DNA from 4 places in the Streptomyces dryopteridis genome. Region 3 is predicted to be linked to each of the others. Evidence: riboswitches for the same ligand, from Rfam matches in the RefSeq annotation. Region 3 holds a riboswitch; each other region holds the start of a gene.
What was found. A riboswitch is a leader RNA that binds a small molecule or an ion and turns the genes downstream of it on or off. The one in region 3 is predicted to bind cyclic di-AMP.
Positions count from the first base shown of each region.

Region 1: another riboswitch for cyclic di-AMP. It lies ahead of ACN20G_RS04490 (M23 family metallopeptidase); the one in region 3 lies ahead of ACN20G_RS27770 (transglycosylase family protein).
Region 2: another riboswitch for cyclic di-AMP. It lies ahead of ACN20G_RS15750 (transglycosylase family protein); the one in region 3 lies ahead of ACN20G_RS27770 (transglycosylase family protein).
Region 4: another riboswitch for cyclic di-AMP. It lies ahead of ACN20G_RS00835 (transglycosylase SLT domain-containing protein); the one in region 3 lies ahead of ACN20G_RS27770 (transglycosylase family protein).

Region 1 covers NZ_CP187113.1:1,133,223-1,138,652, reverse strand. Annotated here, with positions in the region: gene ACN20G_RS04500 (M16 family metallopeptidase) at 1-1,323, shown strand, start outside; gene ACN20G_RS04495 (M16 family metallopeptidase) at 1,347-2,714, shown strand; cyclic di-AMP (ydaO/yuaA leader) riboswitch at 3,252-3,409, shown strand; gene ACN20G_RS04490 (M23 family metallopeptidase) at 3,422-4,225, shown strand; gene ACN20G_RS04485 (GntR family transcriptional regulator) at 4,435-5,100, shown strand; gene ACN20G_RS04480 (HPr family phosphocarrier protein) at 5,326-5,430, opposite strand, start outside.
Region 2 covers NZ_CP187113.1:3,678,495-3,683,924, forward strand. Annotated here, with positions in the region: gene ACN20G_RS15740 (cytochrome P450 family protein) at 1-688, opposite strand, end outside; gene ACN20G_RS15745 (LysM peptidoglycan-binding domain-containing protein) at 1,002-2,180, shown strand; cyclic di-AMP (ydaO/yuaA leader) riboswitch at 2,452-2,634, shown strand; gene ACN20G_RS15750 (transglycosylase family protein) at 2,638-3,243, shown strand; gene eno (phosphopyruvate hydratase) at 3,959-5,245, shown strand.
Region 3 covers NZ_CP187114.1:306,177-311,606, forward strand. Annotated here, with positions in the region: gene ACN20G_RS27760 (cytochrome P450) at 1-122, opposite strand, end outside; gene ACN20G_RS27765 (Cmx/CmrA family chloramphenicol efflux MFS transporter) at 744-1,922, shown strand; gene ACN20G_RS27770 (transglycosylase family protein) at 2,032-2,790, opposite strand; cyclic di-AMP (ydaO/yuaA leader) riboswitch at 2,794-2,969, opposite strand; gene ACN20G_RS27775 (metallophosphoesterase) at 3,191-3,985, opposite strand; gene ACN20G_RS27780 (MFS transporter) at 4,122-5,414, opposite strand.
Region 4 covers NZ_CP187113.1:187,885-193,314, forward strand. Annotated here, with positions in the region: gene ACN20G_RS00820 (hypothetical protein) at 311-475, shown strand; gene ACN20G_RS00825 (NUDIX domain-containing protein) at 644-1,162, shown strand; gene ACN20G_RS00830 (trypsin-like peptidase domain-containing protein) at 1,328-2,416, shown strand; cyclic di-AMP (ydaO/yuaA leader) riboswitch at 2,622-2,824, shown strand; gene ACN20G_RS00835 (transglycosylase SLT domain-containing protein) at 2,829-3,527, shown strand; gene ACN20G_RS00840 (DMT family transporter) at 3,581-4,495, opposite strand; gene ACN20G_RS00845 (phosphatase PAP2 family protein) at 4,492-5,325, opposite strand.

The DNA of each region.
Region 1 (5,430 bases), on a different replicon from region 3:
GCCGGTTCCGGCGGCCTGACAGCGACCGAGCACCGGCTGGCCAACGGCCTGCGCGTGGTGCTCTCCGAGGACCACCTGACCCCGGTCGCCGCGGTCTGCCTGTGGTACGACGTCGGCTCCCGGCACGAGGTCAAGGGCCGCACCGGCCTCGCCCACCTCTTCGAGCACCTGATGTTCCAGGGCTCGGCGAGCGTCAAGGGCAACGGGCACTTCGAGCTGGTCCAGGGCGCCGGCGGCTCCCTCAACGGCACCACCAGCTTCGAGCGCACCAACTACTTCGAGACCATGCCCGCCCACGAGCTGGAGCTGGCGCTCTGGCTGGAGGCGGACCGGATGGGCTCGCTGCTCTCCGCCCTCGACGACGAGTCGATGGAGAACCAGCGGGACGTGGTCAAGAACGAGCGCCGGCAGCGCTACGACAACGTGCCCTACGGCACCGCGTTCGAGAAGCTGACGGCCCTGGCCTACCCCGAGGGCCACCCGTACCACCACACGCCGATCGGCTCCATGGCCGACCTCGACGCGGCCTCGCTGGAGGACGCCCGCGCGTTCTTCCGCACCTACTACGCGCCGAACAACGCGGTGCTCTCGGTGGTCGGCGACATCGACCCCGAGCAGACCCTGGCGTGGATCGAGAAGTACTTCGGCAGCATCCCCGGCCACGACGGCAAGACCCCGCCGCGCGACGGCACCCTGCCCGAGGTGATGGGCGGCGAGCTGCGCGAGGAGGTCGTCGAGCAGGTCCCGGCCCGGGCCCTGATGGCCGCCTACCGGCTCCCGCACGACGGCACCCGCGAGTGCGACGCGGCCGACGTGGCGCTGACCGTGCTCGGCGGCGGCGAGTCCTCCCGCCTGCACAACCGCCTGGTGCGCCGGGACCAGACCGCCGTGGCGGCCGGGTTCGGCATGCTGCGCCTGGCCGGCGCGCCCTCGCTGGGCTGGCTGGACGTGAAGACCTCCGGCGGCGTGGAGGTGCCGGCCATCGAGGCCGCCGTGGACGAGGAACTCGCGCGGTTCGCCGCCGAGGGCCCGACCGCCGAGGAGATGGAGCGCGCCCAGGCGCAGCTGGAGCGCGAGTGGCTGGACCGGCTGGGCACCGTGGCCGGCCGCGCCGACGAACTGTGCCGCTACGCGGTGCTCTTCGGCGACCCCCAGCTCGCCCTGACCGCCGTCTCCCGGGTGCTGGACATCACCGCCGAGGAGGTGCAGGCGGTGGCCGCGGCCCGACTGCGGCCCGACAACCGGGCGGTGCTCGTCTACGAGCCGCTGCCCGCGGACGCCGCCGAGGACGAGAACACCGAGAACGAAGGGGCGCAGCAGTGACCGCCGAGCCCGCACTGACCAGCATGACCTTCCACCCGCGTCCCACGGGCGGACAGCCCCGCCCCTGGGCCTTCCCGGCGCCCGAGCGCGGCACGCTGCCCAACGGGCTGACGGTGCTGCGCTGTCACCGCCCCGGCCAGCAGGTGGTCGCGGTGGAGATCCACGTCGAGGCTCCGCTGGACGCCGAACCGGCCGGGCTGGACGGCGTGGCCACGATCACGGCCCGCGCCCTGTCCGAGGGCACCGACAAGCGTTCGGCCGAGGACTTCGCGGCCGAACTCGAACGCTGCGGGGCCACCCTCGACGCGCACGCCGACCACGCGGGCCTGCGGGTCTCCCTGGAGGTCCCGGCCTCCCGGCTGGCCAAGGCCCTGGGCCTGGTCGCCGAGGCCCTGCGGGCCCCGGCCTTCGCCGACGCGGAGGTCTCCCGGCTGGTGCGCAACCGGCTCGACGAGATCCCGCACGAGCAGGCCAACCCGCAGCGCCGGGCCGCCAAGCAGCTCTCCTTCGAGCTGTTCCCCGCCGAGTCCCGCATGTCGCGGCCGCGGCAGGGCACGGAGGAGACCGTCGGACGGATCGACGCGGCGGCCGTGCGCGCCTTCCACGAGGCGCACGTGCGCCCGACCCACTCCACCGCCGTGGTGGTCGGCGACCTGACCGGCATCGACCTCGACGCGGTCCTCGCCGAGAGCCTCGGCGCGTGGACCGGCGGGCCGGCCGTGGCCCGCGAGGTGCCGCCGGTGACGGCGGACGACACCGGGCGCGTGGTGATCGTGGACCGGCCCGGCGCGGTCCAGACCCAGCTGCTGATCGGGCGGATCGGCCCGGACCGGCACGACCGGGTGTGGGCGGCGCAGGTGCTCGGCACCTACTGCCTGGGCGGGACCCTGACCTCCCGTCTGGACCGGGTGCTGCGCGAGGAGAAGGGCTACACCTACGGGGTGCGGTCCTTCGGCCAGGTGCTGCGTTCCACCGAGGACGGCCGGGGCGCGTCGATGCTGGCCATCAGCGGCTCCGTGGACACCCCGAACACCGGGCCGGCCCTGGCCGACCTGTGGCAGGTGCTGCGGACCCTCGCGGAGGGCGGACTGACCGACGCCGAGCGGGACGTGGCGGTGCAGAACCTGGTGGGCGTGGCCCCGCTGAAGTTCGAGACGGCGGCCTCGGTGGCCGGCACCCTCGCCGACCAGGTCGAGCAGCGGCTGCCGGACGACTTCCAGGCGCACCTGTACGCGCGGTTGGCCGAGACCGGCACGGTGGAGGCCACGGCGGCCGTGGTCGCCGCGTTCCCCGTGGACCGGCTGGTGACCGTGCTGGTGGGTGACGCCGCGCAGATCGAGGGACCGGTGCGGGAGCTCGGCATCGGCGAGGTCACGGTCGTCGCCAACTGATCCGACCCACCGTCGCCCGCGCGCCGGGGAAGGCCCCCTGAGGGGTCGTCCGGGGGCGCGGGCGGGTGTCGCGGGCCCGGACCCCCGGGAAGGGGGGCCGGGCCCGCGTGCGTTCGGCCGTGGCCCCCGCCGGGGGCCGGCGGGGGAGGAAGCGGGGTGATCCGGGTGTTCGGGACGCGGGCCGGGGTTCGGGCGGCGCGCGGGCCGAGGGCGGGTCGTGGGCGGGTCGAGGGGGGATCGTGGGGCGGGAGGGAAAGAGGGCCGAGGACCTCTTTTCATCGTTCCGCGGTCCCTTCCGTCCCCTTCTGACGGTCCGTGCGCCATCTCGTGCCGCGGCACGATCGGGACGGTCCGGGGTTGGCGGGTGACGGTCCGTTCGGCCGGCCCTTTTGGCCCCGGATGTCCCGAACTCTGCCGAGGTTACGGGTATGCCTTGTGTCGTGGGTCACAAATTGGGCCGTCTGTTTGGTGATTGCCCGAGCCGCCGCCTAGCGTCGGCCCTGCTGTTCGTTCGCTGTGAGCCGCACCCGCGGCACCGGACAGCAATCGCCGAGTCCCCGTCAGGCGCGAGCCTGGGGAGCCGGGGACCCATCAAGTCCCTGGGGTGAATCGGACCGCCTCGCCAGAGGGGGCCCGTAGGAGACCTTCCTGCTCCGAACCCGTCAGCTAACCCGGTAGGCGAGAAGGAAGGAAAGGACGCGCCACACATGGCCTTCGGCAGCACCACCCGCGCCCCCGGCAAGCACCGTGGATCCAGCCGGCTGAGCCGCAAGACCGCGGGCATCGCGGGTCTCGCCGCGCTCGCCACCACGGGTGTCGTGGGCACGCTGGCCGCGCCGGCGTTCGCCGCCGACAACAAGGACATCACCCCGCCGGTCGACGAGACCCTGGGCACCGTCGTGGCGCTGGACACCGTCTCCGCCGAGCTCGACGCGCAGGCCGACGGCCAGCGTCTGGCCGCCGAGCAGGAGGCCGCCAAGGCCAAGGCCGAGTCCGACGCCCGTGAGCGCGCCGCCGAGGCCAAGTCGAAGGCCGAGATCCAGGCCAAGGCCGAGCGCGAGGAGGCCGAGAAGGCCGCTCGCGAGGAGGAGCGCAAGCTCCTCAACTCCTTCGTGGCCCCCGTCGCCAACGCGCTGGTCACCACCCAGTACCGCGCCGGTGGCGCGATGTGGTCCTCCGGCAGCCACAGCGGCATCGACTTCCAGGCGTCCATGGGCACCTCCGTGCACGCGGTGGGCGCGGGCGTGATCGTCGAGGCCGGTGACGGCGGCGCGTACGGCAACAACATCGTCATCAAGCACAACGACGGCACCTACACCCAGTACGGCCACCTGTCGCAGATCCTGGTCTCCGTCGGCCAGCAGGTCACCCCGGGCCAGCAGATCGGCCTGTCGGGCTCCACCGGCAACTCCAGCGGCCCGCACCTGCACTTCGAGGCCCGGACCGGCCCGGCCTACGGCTCGGACATCGACCCGATCGCGTACCTGCGCGGCAAGAACGTCTCGCTCTGAGCCCACCCCGTCCTCCCGTGAAGGCCCCGGCACCCGCCGGGGCCTTCCGGCGTTCCGGGGCGTCGCGCGGGTGTGCGGGCGTTTCCGCGTGGCCCCTCGTGTTCCCGTGTGGTCCCGTGTGTTCGAGGGCCGGCGCATTTCGGCGTTCTCGGAATTCCGCTCGTGTTGTCATAGAGTCCTCGTGAGGACGTGACCGAGTGGAGGTCGAATTGCGAATTCCCGCGCACGCGGTCTGCACGGCAATCCGCGATGACATCGTCGTGGGCCGTTTCGAGCCGGGCTCCCGGCTCACCGAGGAGGTGCTGGCCCGCCGCTACGGGGTCTCCCGGGTGCCGGTCCGCGAGGCCCTGCGGACCCTGGAGTCCGAGGGCTTCGTCACCACCAGACGGCACGCGGGCGCCTGCGTGGCCGAGCCGGGCCCGCGGGAGGCCGCCGATCTGCTGGAGCTGCGGGTGCTCGTGGAGCCCCTGGCGGCGGCCCGGGCGGCCCGTCGGCGCACCGAGGGGCACCTGCGGGTGCTGCGCGGACTGGTGCGGTTGGGGCAGGAACGGGCCCGGGAGGGGCGTACGGAGGAGCTGAGGGCCCTGGGGGGCTGGTTCCACGAGACGCTGGCCCAGGCGGCCGACAGCCCCGGCCTGATCGATCTGCTGACCCAGCTGCGGGCGAAGATCGCGTGGATGTACGAGCCGCCGTCGAGCCAGCGCCCCGCGGACTCCTGGGCCGAGCACGGCGCCCTGGTGGACGCGCTGGCGCGCGGGGACGCCGAGCGGGCCCGGACCGTGGCCGCCGCGCACGCGACCCGCACGGCCGGCGAGCACCGGTTGCGCGTGAGGACTCCGCAACCTGCCGTCAACATGTCGCGCGGCGGGGCGTAACACCGATCGGGTAGAAATGAATTCAGGCGGGGATTCCCCCGGCGCGGATTCCGGATGCGGTGTCGATTCGTGTTCCTTCGGTGATTCAGGTCCACCGGGATTTCTTTTCGGCACCCTTTTCGGGGGCCCGTGCCGACTCGTCTGCGGGTGACGAAAAAAGGACCGGCCCGGTCCGCCGACCGAAGTCGGTGGACCGGGCCGGTCCCGAGTCGAACCCGAGGGGGATCAGACGGTCTCGGGGAGCTCTTCGAGGCCCTCGGCGACCAGCTTGGCCAGACGGTCGAGCGCGGCGTCCGCACCCTCGGCGTCCGACGCGAGCACGATCTCCTC
Region 2 (5,430 bases), on a different replicon from region 3:
CGCCGTGGTCGGAGGCGCGGATGAGCCCGGAGATGAGGTCGTCGCCGAGGTCGTCGCGCTTGCGGTGGATGAGGTCCACGAGGTAGGCGCGGATCTTCTTGACGGAGCGGGCGACGCCGCCGCGCGGGCCGCCGCCGTGCCGGATCATCATCGCGGCCCAGCCCTTGAACTCCTCCTGGTCCTCGCGGGGCACGCCGAGCATGTCGCAGATGGCGTGGATGGGGAGGGGGAAGGCGAACTCGTGGATGAGGTCGGCCTCGCCGCGCGCCGCGAACCCGTCCACGAAGGTGTCGGCCAACTCCTGTACCCGGGGCGCGAACTCGGCGACCCGACGGGGGGTGAACGCCTTGGAGACCAGGCGGCGCAGCCGGGTGTGGTCCGGGGGGTCGATGTTGAGGAGGTGGGTCATGAGCCCGGCGCCGCGTTCGCCCGGGATGCCCGTCTTGCCCTTGGCGTGGGCGTCCTCGGCGTGGTGCGCGGGGTTCTTGCTGAGGCGCTGGTCGGCGAGGGCCTGCCGGGCGTCGGCGTAGCGGGTGACGAGCCACGCCTCGACCCCGCTGGGCAGGGTGGTGCGGTGCACGGGGGAGTGCTCGCGCAGCCAGGCGTACGCCGGGTAGGGGTCGGTGGCGAACTCCCACGTGAACAGCTCGGGCATGGGGGTGGCGGGGCGGGGCGACGCGGCGTGCATGACCCCGACCCTATGCCGTGCCCCCGGGGCGCCGGCGGGGCGCGCGGGGGAGCGGGAGGGGAGGGGGGAATGGGGGCGCGCGGGCCGGGCAGGAGCGGAGGACGACCTTCCGTCGGGGGGTCGGCGCCGGGCCCGGGAGGAGGTCCGCGCGGGGTGTCCCGAGCGCCCCTTCCGTCCCCGTCGACACCGGTGTCCGACGGACCGTCAGCGATGTGACCTTCGTGTGATCTGTCCTGCATCGACTTGTGACAGGCGTTCGAAGGGCGCTAGGTTCCACGGCATTCCGTTGCCCGCCACGCGAAAGGCACTCCTCATGCGCTCCGGGAATGGTCGCCACCGTCGTCCCCGTCAGGTCCCCGCGATAGTCGTCACCGCCGGCGTGGCCGGCTCGGCCCTCGCGCTGCCGCTGCTCGCCTCCGGTTCCGCCGGCGCGGCGACCGGCTCCGCCTGGGACAAGGTCGCCGAGTGCGAGAGCGGCGGCACGTGGAGCGCGACCCAGGGCGGCGGCCTCGGCCTGACCGCGGAGGAGTGGAAGGCGGGCGGCGGCCAGGAGTACGCGCCCACCCCCGACCTGGCCAGCCGTCAGCAGCAGCAGGCCGTCGCCGAGAAGCTCCTCGCGGCCCGCGGCCAGGACTCCTTCGGCGCCTGCGCGGCGGGCGTGGACCTGACGACCGGGTCCTCCGGCGGGCAGGGTTCCGGTTCCGGTCACGGGCCCGGGACCTCCGTCCCGCAGGGCGGCGGCGCGGAGCACGAGGCCCCGGTGCCGGCCCTGGGCGTCGCGCCGCACGACTCGCGCTCCTCGTACCTCCCGCCGCTCGACGAGACCCCCGCCCCCTTCGACTCCGGCGACGGCGCGATCCTGCCGGGAGTGCCGCTCAGCCCGCTGGACCCGGCCGTGCCCGCGCTGCCTGTCCCGGTCGTGCCCGAGCCCGTGAAGCCCGTCACGCCGACGACGCCGACGACGCCGACCACCCCGGGCACCCCCGGAACCCCCGGCACCACGGACCCCACCGCGCCCACCGACCCCACCACGGGCACCCCCACGACCCCGACCACTCCGGGGACCCCGGGCACCGTCGCGCCCACCGACCCCACCAACCCGGGCGACCCCACGCTTCCCGTGAGCCCCACCCCCACCACGCCGGGCACCCCCGGCACGGTTGCGCCCACCACCCCCGGGACCTCCTCGCCCGACGCGAGCGGGAGCCCGAGCCCGCAGGGCACCCCCGGCGCCGTCGCCGAGACCCCGTCCGGCGGCGGCAAGCACCGCGGCCCGGCCGCCGTGGAGTCCGGAACCCCGGCCTCCACCGGCACTGACGCCCCGTCGGCGAAGACCTACACGGTCAAGGAGGGCGACACCCTCTCCGAGATCGCCCGCGCGCAGGGCGGCAAGGCCGGCTGGAACGGGCTGTACGAGGAGAACAAGCAGGTCATCGGCGAGGACGCGGACCTCATCAAGCCGGGACAGAACCTGGAACTCGGCCTTCGCTGACGGGGGTTCAGGCCCGGGAAGTCCCGTAATGCCGGTCTTGCGCGAATGAGACTTGCGTCTCTTTCGGCCAACTGACCTTTCCTGTCCGTGGACTGTGTGAAAGTGCCGCCCCACCTGCGCAAACGCCGCGCGGGTGGGGTGGAGTGCCCCGGTATTCCCGGATCGTTCCTCTGTTGAACATCCGGGCCGGACCTGCCTACCTTCTGACTCGCTCGCCACCGCGAGCCCCTTCGACCGCATCGCCGAGTCCTGCCGGCGGGCGGAGGGAATCGTCGCGAAAGCGCCGAAGGCAGGAGCGGGGGACCCACAGGTTTTCGCCGTGCCGACACGCACCCTCAGGGGGCCGTCGGCCGGCTAGGGGTGAAGCCGCGTCGGAAGTCAGACGCCGACGCGACCGGGCAACTCATCCGCCCGAACCCGACAGCTCACCTCGCAGGCGTCGGTGAGGAGAACCTCCATGCTGCTTACGGGCAAGGGCAAGCACCGCCGCGCCTCCAAGGCCACCCGCGTCGTCACCCTCGCCGGTGTCGCCGGTGTCGCCGTCGCCGCGCCGCTCATGGCCGCCGGTACCGCGAACGCCGCGACCGGCGCCGAATGGGACCGCGTCGCCCAGTGCGAGTCCGGTGGCAACTGGTCCATCAACACGGGCAACGGCTACTACGGCGGCCTGCAGTTCTCGGCCTCCACCTGGAAGGCGTACGGCGGCGGCGCGTACGCGTCCTACGCCCACAAGGCCACCAAGGCCCAGCAGATAACCATCGCCGAGAAGGTCCTCAAGGGCCAGGGCAAGGGCGCCTGGCCGCACTGCGGCAAGGGCCTGTCCAACACCCCCTACAACGGCGGCAGCGGCGGCGGCACCACCACGCCGAGCAAGCCCAACCCGAGCAAGCCCACCACGCCCACCACCGGCAAGACCTACAAGGTCAAGTCCGGCGACACCCTGGCGAGCATCGCCAAGGCGAACAAGGTGGCCGGCGGCTGGCAGAAGCTGTACCAGCTCAACAAGAACGTGCTGAAGAACCCGAACGTGATCCACGTCGGCCAGGTGCTCAAGCTCGCCTAAGGGCGACGCGCACGGGCGCCCCGACCCGTCGACCGCCCCCGTCGACCCGTCACCGGCGCCCCGCCACCCACGCGCACACACCCACGAGCCCGGTCCCGCGACCCCGGCCCCGCATCCCGCCCCATCCGGCGAGGACGCGCGGCCCGGCCCCGCCGACCGGGCTCGCGGCGTACCCCGCCCGGGCCCGTCCCGACCGGCCCCGTCCCAACACTCGGCGAACTCTTCCCGACCCCGCCGCCACGCCCGGACGACACCCCCGCGACACCCCGTGCCCCGCCCGCCGCCGTCCCGCGCCGGCCCCGCGTTCGCCCGTTCGCCGCCGCCCCGACCGGGACCGAGGGCCCGGACTTCCGGCCCGCCCCGAAAAACCCGCGGCCCACCCGCCGCGCGCCGCTCCCGCACCCCCCGGCGCACCCCCCGTGACCACGGGCGACACCCCCGCGCACCCCTGAACTCCGCACCCCCACAAGCCCCTTCCGCCCCACCGCCGGGGCCGCCCCGCACCCGTCGCGGACCTGACGTTCGCGCAGGCCGCATGCCTGTGCATCAAGAGCCCTATGTCACGGAAGAGGGGTATTCGGGCACTTTTTCGTCCCAGGGGTCGGGCGCTCGGCCGGCGGAACCCCGGAGGGCGGTTAGGCTCTAGAGCGGCAAGGCCATCCCACGGCCTGGAACGCCACCGCACACCCCACCAGCGTCACATCCCCAGAAGGAGATGCTCGTGCCCTCCATCGACGTCGTCGTAGCCCGGGAAATCCTGGACTCCCGAGGCAACCCCACGGTCGAGGTCGAGGTGGGCCTCGACGATGGCAGCACCGGCCGTGCCGCCGTCCCGTCCGGCGCCTCCACCGGTGCCTTCGAGGCCATCGAGCTTCGTGACGGCGACCAGAACCGCTACCTCGGCAAGGGTGTCGAGAAGGCCGTCCTCGCCGTCATCGAGCAGATCGGCCCGGAGCTCGTCGGCTACGACGCCACCGAGCAGCGCCTGATCGACCAGGCCATGCTGGACCTGGACGCCACGGACAACAAGGGCTCCCTCGGCGCCAACGCCATCCTCGGCGTGTCCCTCGCCGTCGCCCACGCCGCCTCCGAGGCCAGCGACCTCCCGCTGTTCCGCTACCTCGGCGGCCCGAACGCGCACCTGCTGCCCGTTCCGATGATGAACATCCTCAACGGTGGGTCGCACGCCGACTCCAACGTCGACATCCAGGAGTTCATGATCGCCCCGATCGGCGCGGAGTCCTTCTCCGAGGCGCTGCGCTGGGGCACCGAGGTCTACCACACCCTCAAGGCCGTCCTGAAGCGCAAGGGCCTGTCCACCGGTCTCGGCGACGAGGGCGGCTTCGCGCCGAACCTCGACTCCAACCGCGCCGCCCTGGACCTGATCCTCGAAGCGATCAAGGAGGCCGGCTACACCCCCGGCACCCAGGTCGCGCTCGCGCTCGACGTCGCCGCCTCCGAGTTCTACAAGGACGGCAAGTACGAGTTCGAGGGCCAGTCCCGCTCGGCCGCCGAGATGACCGAGTACTACTCGGAGCTCGTCGACGCCTACCCGCTGGTCTCCATCGAGGACCCGCTGTTCGAGGACGACTGGGCCGGCTGGAAGGTCATCACCGACAAGCTCGGCGCCAAGGTGCAGCTCGTCGGCGACGACCTCTTCGTCACCAACCCGGAGCGCCTGGCCCGCGGCATCGAGGAGGGCTCCGCGAACGCCCTGCTCGTCAAGGTCAACCAGATCGGTTCCCTGACCGAGACCCTGGACGCCGTCGAGATGGCCCAGCGCAACGGCTTCAAGTGCATGATGTCGCACCGCTCCGGCGAGACCGAGGACGTCACCATCGCCGACCTCGCCGTCGCCACCAACTGCGGCCAGATCAAGACCGGCGCCCCGGCCCGCTCCGAGCGCGTCGCCAAGTACAACCAGCTGCTGCGCATCGAGGAGATCCTCGACGACGCCGCCGTCTACGCCGGTCGCGGCGCGTTCCCGCGCTTCAAGGGCTGACCTCCCCGTCACCCCGCCGGCCGCTCCCCGCGCCCCCCGAGTGATCACCTGATCACCCGCGCGCGGTGACAGCCTCCGTACGTCCCCGCACTCGGTCCCGTACCGTGTGCGGGGACGTCGCGCGTCCGGGACCCCGGCGCGCGCCGGACGGCGCGGACCACGCGGCGGCGGCTCTCGGGGAGGCG
Region 3 (5,430 bases):
CCGGCGGGGGTGATCACCGGGGAGACCGGGCCCTGGGCGCGCAGCACGTCGAACAGGGGTGGCAGGTCGAGTGCGTTGGGACGGTCGAACGGCATGCGGGGGGTGGACGCGGGAGCGGTCATCGCTTCTCCTCGCCGAGCGTGCGCGGATGGGAGGGGGGTGGAACGGGCGCCGGGCGGCGGGTCCGTGCCGGGCCGACGCCGCTCGGGGTCGGGCGGGTGGGCTCGAACGGGGCGTGCCGCACAGCGGGTCGGCAACAACTGATACTCGACTATCTCTTGTGCGGAACGTAACACCGCCGGCACGAAGCGCCGAACTCCACGGGTCGGATTCCGGCCGGCCCGGTGGCGCGGATCCCACGGTCGCGCCCGAGGCCCCGCCCCCACCGCACCGACACTCCCGACCCGGCCACACAGCCGCGGCCCCGCGGCACACACCGACCACGGGCCCCCACACCCCCACCGCCCGATCGACCGAAACCGATCCGCCCCCACCCCGCCGGCGCGCCCGCAACCGGGAATCGCGGGTGCCCGCAGCGGCGTCGGTCGGGTAGCGTGCGGGGCATGTCGAGTCCTGAGTCAGACACGGTGGGGGCTTTCGGTCACGCCGTCAGCCCCCTGGACCACTGAGTTCGCAGTCCTGCCGTCCCGCCGCGTCACGCGGCCGGACGCGTGCGCCCCGGGGCCGACCGCGGTGACGAGATGGAACCTCTCGTACTTCTCCTCACCTCGGAGTCATTCGACATGCCTCTCCCGCTGTATCTGCTCGCCGTGGCGGTCTTCGCCATGGGCACCTCGGAATTCATGCTCGCCGGCCTCGTGCCGGACATCGCCTCGGACCTCGACGTGACGGTCGGGAGCGCGGGCACGCTCACCTCGGCGTTCGCGATCGGCATGGTCGTCGGCGCCCCGCTCGTGGCCGCTCTCGCCCGCGACCGGTCCGGCCGGTCCGGCCTGCTCGGGTTCGTCCTCGTGTTCCTGGTGGCCCACGTCGTGGGCGCGACCACCTCGAACTTCCCGGTCCTGATGGTGACGCGGGGGGTCGCGGCACTGGCGTACGCCGGGTTCCTCGCCGTGGCGCTGACCGCCGCCACCGCGCTGGTGCCGCCCGACAAGAAGGGACGGGCCCTCGCCGTACTGTTGTCGGGCACCACGGTGGCCACGGTCGTGGGTGTCCCGGGCGGGGCGGTGCTCGGCTCGGTGCTCGGCTGGCGGGCCGTCTTCTGGGCCGTCGCCGCACTGTGCCTGCCCGCGGCCTTCGGCATCGTCAGGGGCTTCCCGGCACGGGGTGTGCGGGAGGGCGCCGCCGAGCGGCCGGGCCTGGGATCGGAACTCGCGCAGCTCCGGCGGCCCCGGCTGCTCCTGGTCATGGTGCTCGGCGCCGTGGTGAACGCGGCGACCTTCGCCGGCCTCACCTTCCTCGCGCCCGTCGTGACCGAGACCGCCGGACTGGACGAGTTGTGGATCTCCGTCGCCCTGGTGCTCTTCGGCATCGGTTCCTTCGCCGGGGTGACCCTCGCCGGCCGGCTCTCCGACCGACACCCGGGTACGGTCATCGCGGTCTGCGGCCCCCTGTCGCTCGTCGGCTGGCCGGCCCTGGCCGGCCTGGCCCACGAGCCGCTGGCGCTGCTCGCCCTCGTGTTCGTCCAGGGGGCGCTGTCGTTCGCGCTGGGCGGCACGCTGATCACGCGGGTTCTCCACGAGGCGACGGCCGCACCCACCATGGCCGGCGCCTACGCGACCGCCGCGCTCAACGCCGGCGCCGCCCTCGGCCCCCTGCTCGCCGCGACGACCCTCGGCGGCGCGGCCGGGAACCTCGGCCCGCTCTGGATGAGCGGATTCCTCGTCACGGTCGCGCTGCTCGTCGCGTTGCCCGCGCGCGGGGTGATCGCGGCCGGTCGCGGAGGCGAGTCCGTCCGCTGACGCGCCGACGGCTCCGGGGTACGCGTGTGCCCCGGAACGGTCGGGACCGGTCCGGGGCACACGCGGGCGGGTGTCCCGGTCCGCGGGGGACCGGGACACCCGGGGGCCGTCAGCCGAGGTTCAGTTTCTGGCCGGGGAAGATGAGGTCGGCGTCCTTGACGACGTCCTTGTTCTCCTCGAAGAGGCTCTGCCAGCCGCCCTTGACCCCGTGGGCCACGGCGATGGTGTTCAGCGTGTCGCCCTCCTTCACCGTGTAGGTGTCGGAGGAGTCCGAGCGCTTGGTGGTGGTGGGCGCCGGGGTGTCCTCGGCGGCGGAGCGCTGCGGGCGGGTGGTCGGGGCCTCGGCCTCCGACTCGGACTTCTTCGCCGAGCGGGAGGAACGGGACTCGCCCGAGGACTCGGACTTCTTCTTCGAGGAGGTCGACTTCTCGGAGGAGCCGGAGCCCTCCGAGGAACCGCCGGAGCCCGAGCCGGAGGAGCCGGAGCCGCCGCTGGAGGCGCTCGACAGGCCGACGCCGCAGTGCGGCCAAGCGCCCTTGCCCTGGCCCTTGAGGACCTTCTCGGCGATCGCTATCTGCTGGGACTTCGACGCCAGGTGGGCGTTGGAGGCGTAGGCGGTACCGCCGAACGCGGCCCAGGTGGACGGCGTGAACTGGAGGCCGCCGTAGAAACCGTTGCCGGTGTTGATGGACCAGTTGCCGCCGGACTCGCACTGCGCGACCGCGTCCCACTCGGAGTTCGTGGCGGCGCTCGCCGTGCCGGCCGTCATGAGCGGCGCGGCGACGGCGACACCGGCGACGCCCGCGAGGGCGACGACCCGGGTGGCCTTGGACATCTTGCGGTGCTTGCCCTTGCCGGAGATCAGCATGGAACTTCTCCTCACCGACGCCTGCGAGGTGAGCTGTCGGGCTCGGGCGGATGAGTTGCCCGGTCGCGTCGTGACGCGACTTCACCCCGAGCCGGTCGCCCGTCCGGTGAAGCACCCGGGTCGGTCGACCGGCGAAAGACCTGTGGGTCCCCCGCTCCTGCCTTCGGCGCTTGCGCGACGATTCCCTCCGTCCGTCGGCAGGACTCGGCGAACCGGTCGGAGGGGCCCGCGGTGGCGAGCGGCTCTGAACGTATGCGGAGCGGGCCCGGGGCCCCAAACGGCGCACGGGGCCTCAGCGTGTACCCACTTGACCGCCCTGACCTGACGTCACCGCAGGTCAGGGCGGTGGGCGTCGAGTTGCGCCGGGTCCGACACCCGCGAGTCCGACGAGACACATGTCTCATTCGCGCCCGGTGGCGGAACCGGGCCCGGGCGGCGGGAGGGGCACGGGGCGGAAGTGCGTGGTGAGTCGGCCGTCCTCGTCGACGACGTGGAAGGCGACGGCCGGCGGCAGGTGCTCGTGCAGGTGGTGGTCGGGGTCGCGGGCCGGCTCCCAGGGCAGGCGGATCGTGCTCGCCACCCCGGGCGCGACCAGTACGGGGCGACCGGCGAAGGTGGTGGCGGCGGCCGTGTGCGCGTGCCCCACGAGGAAGGCCAGCAGGTGCGGGTGACGGTCGGCGACCTCGGCGAGACCCTCGACCTCGGTGAGCCGGATCCCGTCCACGTACGGGGTGTGCAGGGGCACGGGCGGGTGGTGAAAGGCGACGAGCACCGGTATGTCCCGAGATGTCCCGCTCAGGGTGCGGTCCAGCAACTCCAGGCTGCCCGGGGCCAGGAGCCCGTGGTGGGCGCCGGGCACGGAGGAGTCCAGGGCCACCAGCACGAACCCGTTCCCGCGCAGGACCTGGTCCACGGGGGCGAGGGAGGCCGCCTCCGCCCGCAGGTGCACGCGCAGGGCGCGCCGCTCGTCGTGGTTGCCGGGCAGGGCGACCACGGGGTGTCGCGAGGTCAGGGCGGCCCGCGCCTGCCCGTATTCGGCCGGGGTCCCGTGGTCGGCGAGGTCCCCGGAGACCAGCACCGCGTCGAGGTCGACGCTCAGGCCCTCCAGGTACTCCATGACGGCGCGGGTCCGGGCGAGGGCCGCGGGGCTCCCGTCGAGGTGGATGTCGCTGAGGTGGGCGATGACGACGGGCACGAACGGGCCTCTCACGGATGGGTGCCGGACACCCGTCCGGCACCGTGCCCGGCGCCGGGTGACCGGCGGGTTCGGTCGACTTGTCGATCATCGTCCGTCCGTGCCCGGCTTTCAAGCCCCGCCCCCTGACCGCGGGTCACGCGGACGCGGACCCGGGCCCGCTCGTCTCCTCCTCCGCGCCGCGCGCGGCCGGTGCCGGTTCCCCGTCCTCCTCCGCGCCGCCCCGGGCCACCGTTCGCGTCCCCTGTTCCGGGGCCCGGCCGGCCGTCCTCGGCAGTCCGCCGGCGGCGGCCGCGAGGGCGAGGGCCGCGCCCATGAGGAGCACCGCGCCCAGACCGGTGGCGTCCGCGATCAGGCCGCCGATGAGGGCGCCGGCGGCGATCGCCGCGTTGAACACGCCCACGTACACCGCCGAGACGGTCTCCCGGTCGGCGTCCCGGCCCGCTTCGGCCATCCAGTTCTGGGTGGTGACGGACACCCCGCCGTAGGCCAGTCCCCAGACTCCGATCAGGATCCCGGCGGACAGCGGGGTGCCGCCGAGCCACGGCAGCAGCGCGACGCCGGCGGCGATGACCACGCCGATGACCGCGAGGGTGCGACGCGGGGAGCGGGCCCCCACCGTCCCGGAGAGGAAGTTGCCGGTGACCCCGGCCAGGCCGTAGAGCAACAGCAGGGCCCCGACCGCGGCCGCCGACGCTCCCGCGATCTCCTCCAGGGCGGGGCGGACGTAGGTGTAGGCGGCGAAATGGCCGGTGACCAGGAGGGCGATGGCCAGCAGCCGGATCCGTATCCGGGGGTCGCGCACCACCGGTCCCATCGCGGCCGCCCGCACCCCGTTGGCCGCCGGCAGCGCCGGCAGCAGCACGAGGAGCGCGCCCGCGACCAGCAGGGCCAGCGCCCCCGCGGCCAGGAACGGGGCCCGCCAGCCGAACGCCTCCGCGAGGTAGGTGGCACTCGGGACCCCCAGCACCGAGGCCACCGCGACCCCGCCGAAGATCACGGAGTTCGCGGCGGCGACGCGGGGCGCGGGCACCAGGCGGCCGGCGAGTCCGGAGGCCGCGACGGCCCAGACCCCGCCCATGCCCAGGCCCACGAGCACCCGTCCGATCATGAGCACGCCGACGCCCGGGGCGAGGCCGGCGACCAGGTTGCCGGCCCCGACCAGGGCGGTGAGCAGGGCCAGCACCACCCGCCGGTCGGTGCGTCCGAAGAGGGCGGTGACGGGCACGGCGGTGACGGCGGCGACCACGCCGGTGGCGGTGAGGGCGAGGCCGGCGGTGCCCGGTGAGGTGTCCAGGGCCCGGCCCATCGGCGTGAGCAGGCCGACGGGCAGGAGTTCGGAGGTGACGACGGTGAAGGTGGCCCCCGCGATCGCCGCGACGCCGGGCCAGGCCGTCGCGCCCTTCTCGATCTTCTCGTGTGGTTCCATGCCCGTCAGCCAACCC
Region 4 (5,430 bases), on a different replicon from region 3:
GGACTCCCTCGGGGGCCGCGCGGCATGATCACGGGCCGGGCGGGCCGGATACCGGGGGTCGCGCGCGTCCGACCGGGCCCGCGCTCCCCCGCGCGAAAGGCGTCCCCGTGCCCCTCGATCCCCAGGCCCCACCACCGACCCCGTCCCTCACCCCGACCCGTGCGCACACCCCGGAGGAGCGGCGCCGGTACTACGGGGCGCATCCCGCGCCCTTGACCGTGGTTCACCGCGCTGGTGGTGGACGAGGCCGGCCGCGGTCACCGACCGGGAGGGGCCCGAGGAGGGCCTGGCCCACGAACTCAAGGAGGAGTTGGGGCTGTCGGTGCCGGTGGGGCGGTTGTTGGCCGTGGACTCGCGGGCTTCGGGCGAGTTGGGGCACTCGCTGGTGGCGCTGGTGTACCTGGTGGGTCCGTTGACCCCGGCCGAGGCGGCCTCGATCACCCACCCGGACGGGGAGGTGATCGAGGCCCGGTAGCCGGAGCCGGCGGCGGCGGAGGCGGAGTTGCCGCCTCGGCTCGCGCCCCGGTCGGCGGCGGGACCGGCGGCCTGGCACAACGGGACGGTCGCGCACCTGGTGGAGGGGGCGGCGCAGCCCTGATCGGCGGCGGGGGTGCCGGCGGCGGTGCGGGCGGAGCGGGAGGCCGTGCACGACCTGGACGCGGCCTCGCACCTGGCCGGGCGCCCGAAGTCGCTGACGGCCGCGACCCTGGTGTGCGCGGACGCGGCGGGCCGGGTGCTGCTCGTGCGCACCGCGTACGGGCGGCGGCGCCGGCAACTGCCCGGCGGCGGCGTGGACAGAGACACCGGGGAGACCCCGCGCGAGGCGGCCCGCCGGGAGGCGTGGGAGGAACTCGGGCCGGACCTCGCGCCGGGACGGCTGCTCGCGGTGGACCGGATCCGCCGGGAGCCCCGTCCGACGCGGGTGGGGTGGGTGTACGAGGGCCCGTTCGTGGACGCCGAGCTGACGGCCCGGATCCGACTGGCCCCGGTGGAGCTCGCGGCGTGGCGGATGGCGGGGCCCGAGGAGTGGGAGGCCCTGGTGCCGGCGCGGACGGCGGCCCGACTGCGGGAGGTGACGCGCGTGCTGCGGGAGGGCGGCGGACCCGTCGAACTGTGCGAGGGGCGCCGGGTCGAGGAGGGCGGGGCGGGCGCGGACGGGTGAAGGGGGCGGGGCCGATCGGGGTCCGACGCGCGGGGTGGGCTCGCCCGCCCGGGTGATCGCGGGGCCGAACAGGGTGCCGGGAGCGGACATCCCGGGCGAACGGGCCATCATCGACAGGGCCCGGCCGCCCCGCCAGAGACCGGCCGACGTACCAGGGAGGTCCCCATGCGCAGGCTCACCACGGCGCTCACGGCCGTCGGCGGCGCCCTGTTGGCGCTCGGAGCGGGCGTCCCGGACGCGCCGGCCGCCCGGCCGGACCGGGGCACGCGCGAGGTGAGCTGGACGGCGGGGGACGCGGCCCGGTACTGGACCCCCGAACGCATGGCCTCGGCGCGGGCCTGGGAACCGCCCCCGACCGCGCCGAACCCCGCCCGCCCCGCGCCCGACGCGGGCACCCCGGCCCCCGTCCCGCAGCACGGCGGGGAGACGGACGCGGACGGGGCCGAGGCGCGCGGGCCGGACGAGGTCACCTCCGAGGGCGGGTGGACCGTGCCCGCCGGGGCCGTGCGGGGCGGCGCCGCCCCCGAGCACCGGCCGGGCACCGGCCGTGATTTCGACGGGACGCCGACGGTGGGCCGGATGTACCTGGCCCGCGGTGACGGCTCGTACTTCTGCACCGCGAGCGTCGTCGACTCCCCCGCCGGGGACCTCGTGCTGACGGCCGCCCACTGCCTGGTGGGCAACGAGGCGCGCCGGATGGCCTTCGTGCCGCGCTCGACGAAGGCGACGCCGCGCCCGTACGGCATGTTCCCGGTACGCGTGGACGGCGCGGGCCGCTCGGTGGTGTACGCCGACGACCGGTACCGGGCCCGGGGTCCGGAGCGGGGGGCGCTGTGGGACGTGGCCTTCGTCCGGGTCGGCGCGGGCGCGGACGGACGCACCGTGCGGGCCACGGTGGGCGCCAACCGGCTGGTGACGAGCGGGGCGTGGGAGTTTCCGAAGGTGCGGCTGATCGGGCATCCGGCGAGCACGGCGCGCCCCCGGGTCTGCGAGAACCGGACCACGAAGTTCACCAGTACCGATCCCGGCAGCCCGGGCTCGTTCCTGCGGATCGACTGCACGGGCTTTCCCGGCGGGACGAGCGGGGGCCCCTTCCTGGTGGATTGGGACGAGCGCCGGGGCAGCGGGGACGTGGTGGGGCTGATCGGCGGGTGGAAGACGGGTGGTCCGACGGCGGACACCTCCTACAGTCCGCCCTTCGGCGCGGACGTCCGGCGCCTGTACGAGCGGGCCGGCGGCACCCCGAAGGGGTGAATTGTCCGATTGGGGAACAACGCCCGGAGTTATTCGTGACATGGGTCACGGGGAATTCCCGCACCGTGAAGATCGATTTCCCGACACCGCCCCGCGGGCAAGGAAACTGACGGGCGATCGACACGATGCGCGATGATCGAATTCCCACCTCCCGGGGAATTCGGCACTTGTCCGGATCTTTTTCCGCGACATACGGTCACGGCAATCCGAGGGAACGCCGAATCCTGCCGCCCTCGGGGAACCCATTCCCGGCACCACCCACGGCAGGAAGCGGGGGACCCAGGTCAGTACGCCGTACGCGGGAGCACGCGCCGCCGACGGCTCGGGGTGAAGTCGCGCGACCGCGCGGCCGGACGGTCTCTGGTCCGAACCCGACAGCTCACCTCGCAGGCGACGGAGAGGAAGCACCCCCATGCCGCAGCGAGGCAAGCACCGCCGTCCCCGCGTTCTCCCCCGTCTCGGCCGACGGGCCGGCCTGACCACGGGCCTCACCCTGGCCCTGGCCCTCCCCCTGCTCGGCGCGGGTGCGGGCACGGCCGCCGCCGCCGGCTCGACGAGCACCTACCGGGTGGCCGCCGGCGACACCCTCGGCGCGATAGCCGCCGCCCACGGGATCGCCGGCGGCCGACAGGGCCTGTACGCGGCCAACCGGGCCGTGATCGGCTCGGACCCCGACCTGATCCGCCCGGGCCTCGTGCTGACCCTGCCGGCCGAGGCCGCGGCGACACCGGCCGCCACGACGGCGGCGGATTCGCGGGCGAGTCGCTCCGCGGCCCGCGCGACCCTGTACCCGAACACCCTCGACGGCTGGATCCGCGAATCCCTCGCGATCATGGCGCAGCACGGCATTCCGGGGAGCTACGAGGGAATTCACCGCAATGTGCTGCGGGAATCCTCCGGAAATCCGCTGGCGATCAACAACTGGGATTCGAACGCGGTCGCCGGCACCCCGTCGAAGGGTCTGCTCCAGGTCATCGACCCCACCTTCCGCGCCTATCGGGTACCGGGCACCGCCGCCGACCCCTACGACCCGGTGGCGAACATCACGGCGGCCTGCAATTACGCGGCGGCCCGCTACGGCTCGATCGACAACGTCTTCGGCGCCTACTGACCCGCCCGCGAGCCCCCCGACCCCGAACCCCGGGCCGCCGGGCCGCCGGGCACTCAGGCCGGCGCCGCCCGTTCTCGGGGGGCGCCGGTCAGGGGGGTCGGGCGGGAGGTGCGGTCGGGGGCCGGGGGTGCGGTGGGGGTGTGGGTGAGGAGGACCACCCCGCGGGTGGCCAGGGCCGCGCCGGCGAGGGCCAGGGCGATGCCCAGCGGGCCGCCGCCGAGCCGTTCGCCGAGCAGGATCATGCCGATGGCGGCCGCCGCGAGGGGGTTGGCGAGGTTGACCATGGCCAAGGGCGCGCCGAGGCCGCCCTGGTAGGCGCGCTGCGCCAGCAGCAGGCCGCCGATCGCGAAGAGCAGGATCAGCAGGACGAAGCCGGCCACCCGCCACGGATTCGCCGTCCACGTGCCCCGGCCGATCGCCACGGCGACGGTCTGGGTGAGGGCCGAGCCCACCGCCGAGGCGAGGCCGGAGGCGGTGGCGTGGCGCAGGCCCGTGCCGGGGTCCCGGCGGGCCGCGAGCAGGCCGATCAGGACCACCCCCGCGCCGCCGACGGCGAACGCCTCGGTCACCGAGAGGGTCTCCTCCGGGGCCGGGCCCGAACTGGGCAGCAGCAGGAGGGCGAGGCCGGCGAGGGTCAGCAGGGTGCCGCGCCACTCGGTGCGCCGGACCCGTCGGCCCGCGATGCGGGCACCCAGCGGGACGGCCGCCACGAGGGTCAGCGCCCCCAGGGGCTGGACCAGCGTGAGCGGCCCGTAGCGCAGGGCCGCCGCGTGCAGGAGGGCGGCCAGCGTGTTCAGGCCCGCCGACCACCACCAGGCGCCGCCCGAGAGCAGGACGCGCAAGCGGCCGCGGGTCGGGCCGCCGGGCGGGGTGCGGCGGGCGAGGCGTTCCTGCTGGACGGCGGCGGTCGCGTAGGCGAGCGCGGAGAGCAGGCACAGCAGGAGGGCGAAGGCGGTGGCCGCGTTCACGCCGCGCTCCGTCCGCCCGCGGGTGCCGGACGCCGGAAGGGCTCCGGAGCCGACGCGGGTGCCGACGCCGGTGCCGGCGGCAGGGGCGTCGCCCGGCGCGCAAGGGGTGCGGGGCGGCGGGCCGGGGCCCACAGGGGCAGGGTGACGGCGCCCACCAGGGCCGCCGCGACCAGGGAGTCGAGCCAGTAGTGGTTCGCCGTGCCGACGATCACCAACAGGGTGAGGGCCGGGTGCAGGAGCCACAGCCACCGGGCCCGGGTGCGGCCCGCCGCGATCAGGAGCACGGCGATCAGCAGGGCCCAGCCGAAGTGCAGGGAGGGCATGGCCGCGTACTGGTTGGCCAGGTGATCGCTGTCGGGCGCGGCCCCGTAGACGGTGGGTCCGTACACCCGCCCGGTGTCGATCATGCCGGTCGCGGCGAGCCGGGGCGGGGCCAGGGGGAAGAGGAGGTGGACGGCCAGGCCCGCGCCGGTGAGGAGCGCGAGCATGGTGCGCGCCCGCCGGTACTGTCCGGGTCGGCGCAGCCACAGCCAGCCCAGGAACAGGGCCGCGGCGGGGAAGTGAACGGCCGCGTAGTAGGTGTTCGCGGCCTTGATCACGGGTTCGACCTGGACGAGGAGGTGCTGGATCACGGCCTCGTCGGGCAGGTGCAGGGCCTGTTCGCCCCGGCGGACCAGGTCGGCGTTGCGGAAGGCGTCCTCGGTGCGGTCGGCGGTGAGCAGGCGGCCGGCCTTGTAGAGGGCGAACATCGCGGTGACCAGCGCGATCTCCCGGAGCAGGTGGGGGCGGTCTGTGGCCCGGGTGTCCCCCCGGGTCGGCCGGTGTCTCATCCCCGGTCTCTCTTCGTCTCGTCGGCGGCGGCCTCGGCGTCGCCGCCGGCGTCGTCGTGCTCGTCTCTCTGGGTGTGCGCGGGATCGTGGGGGTCCCGACACGGC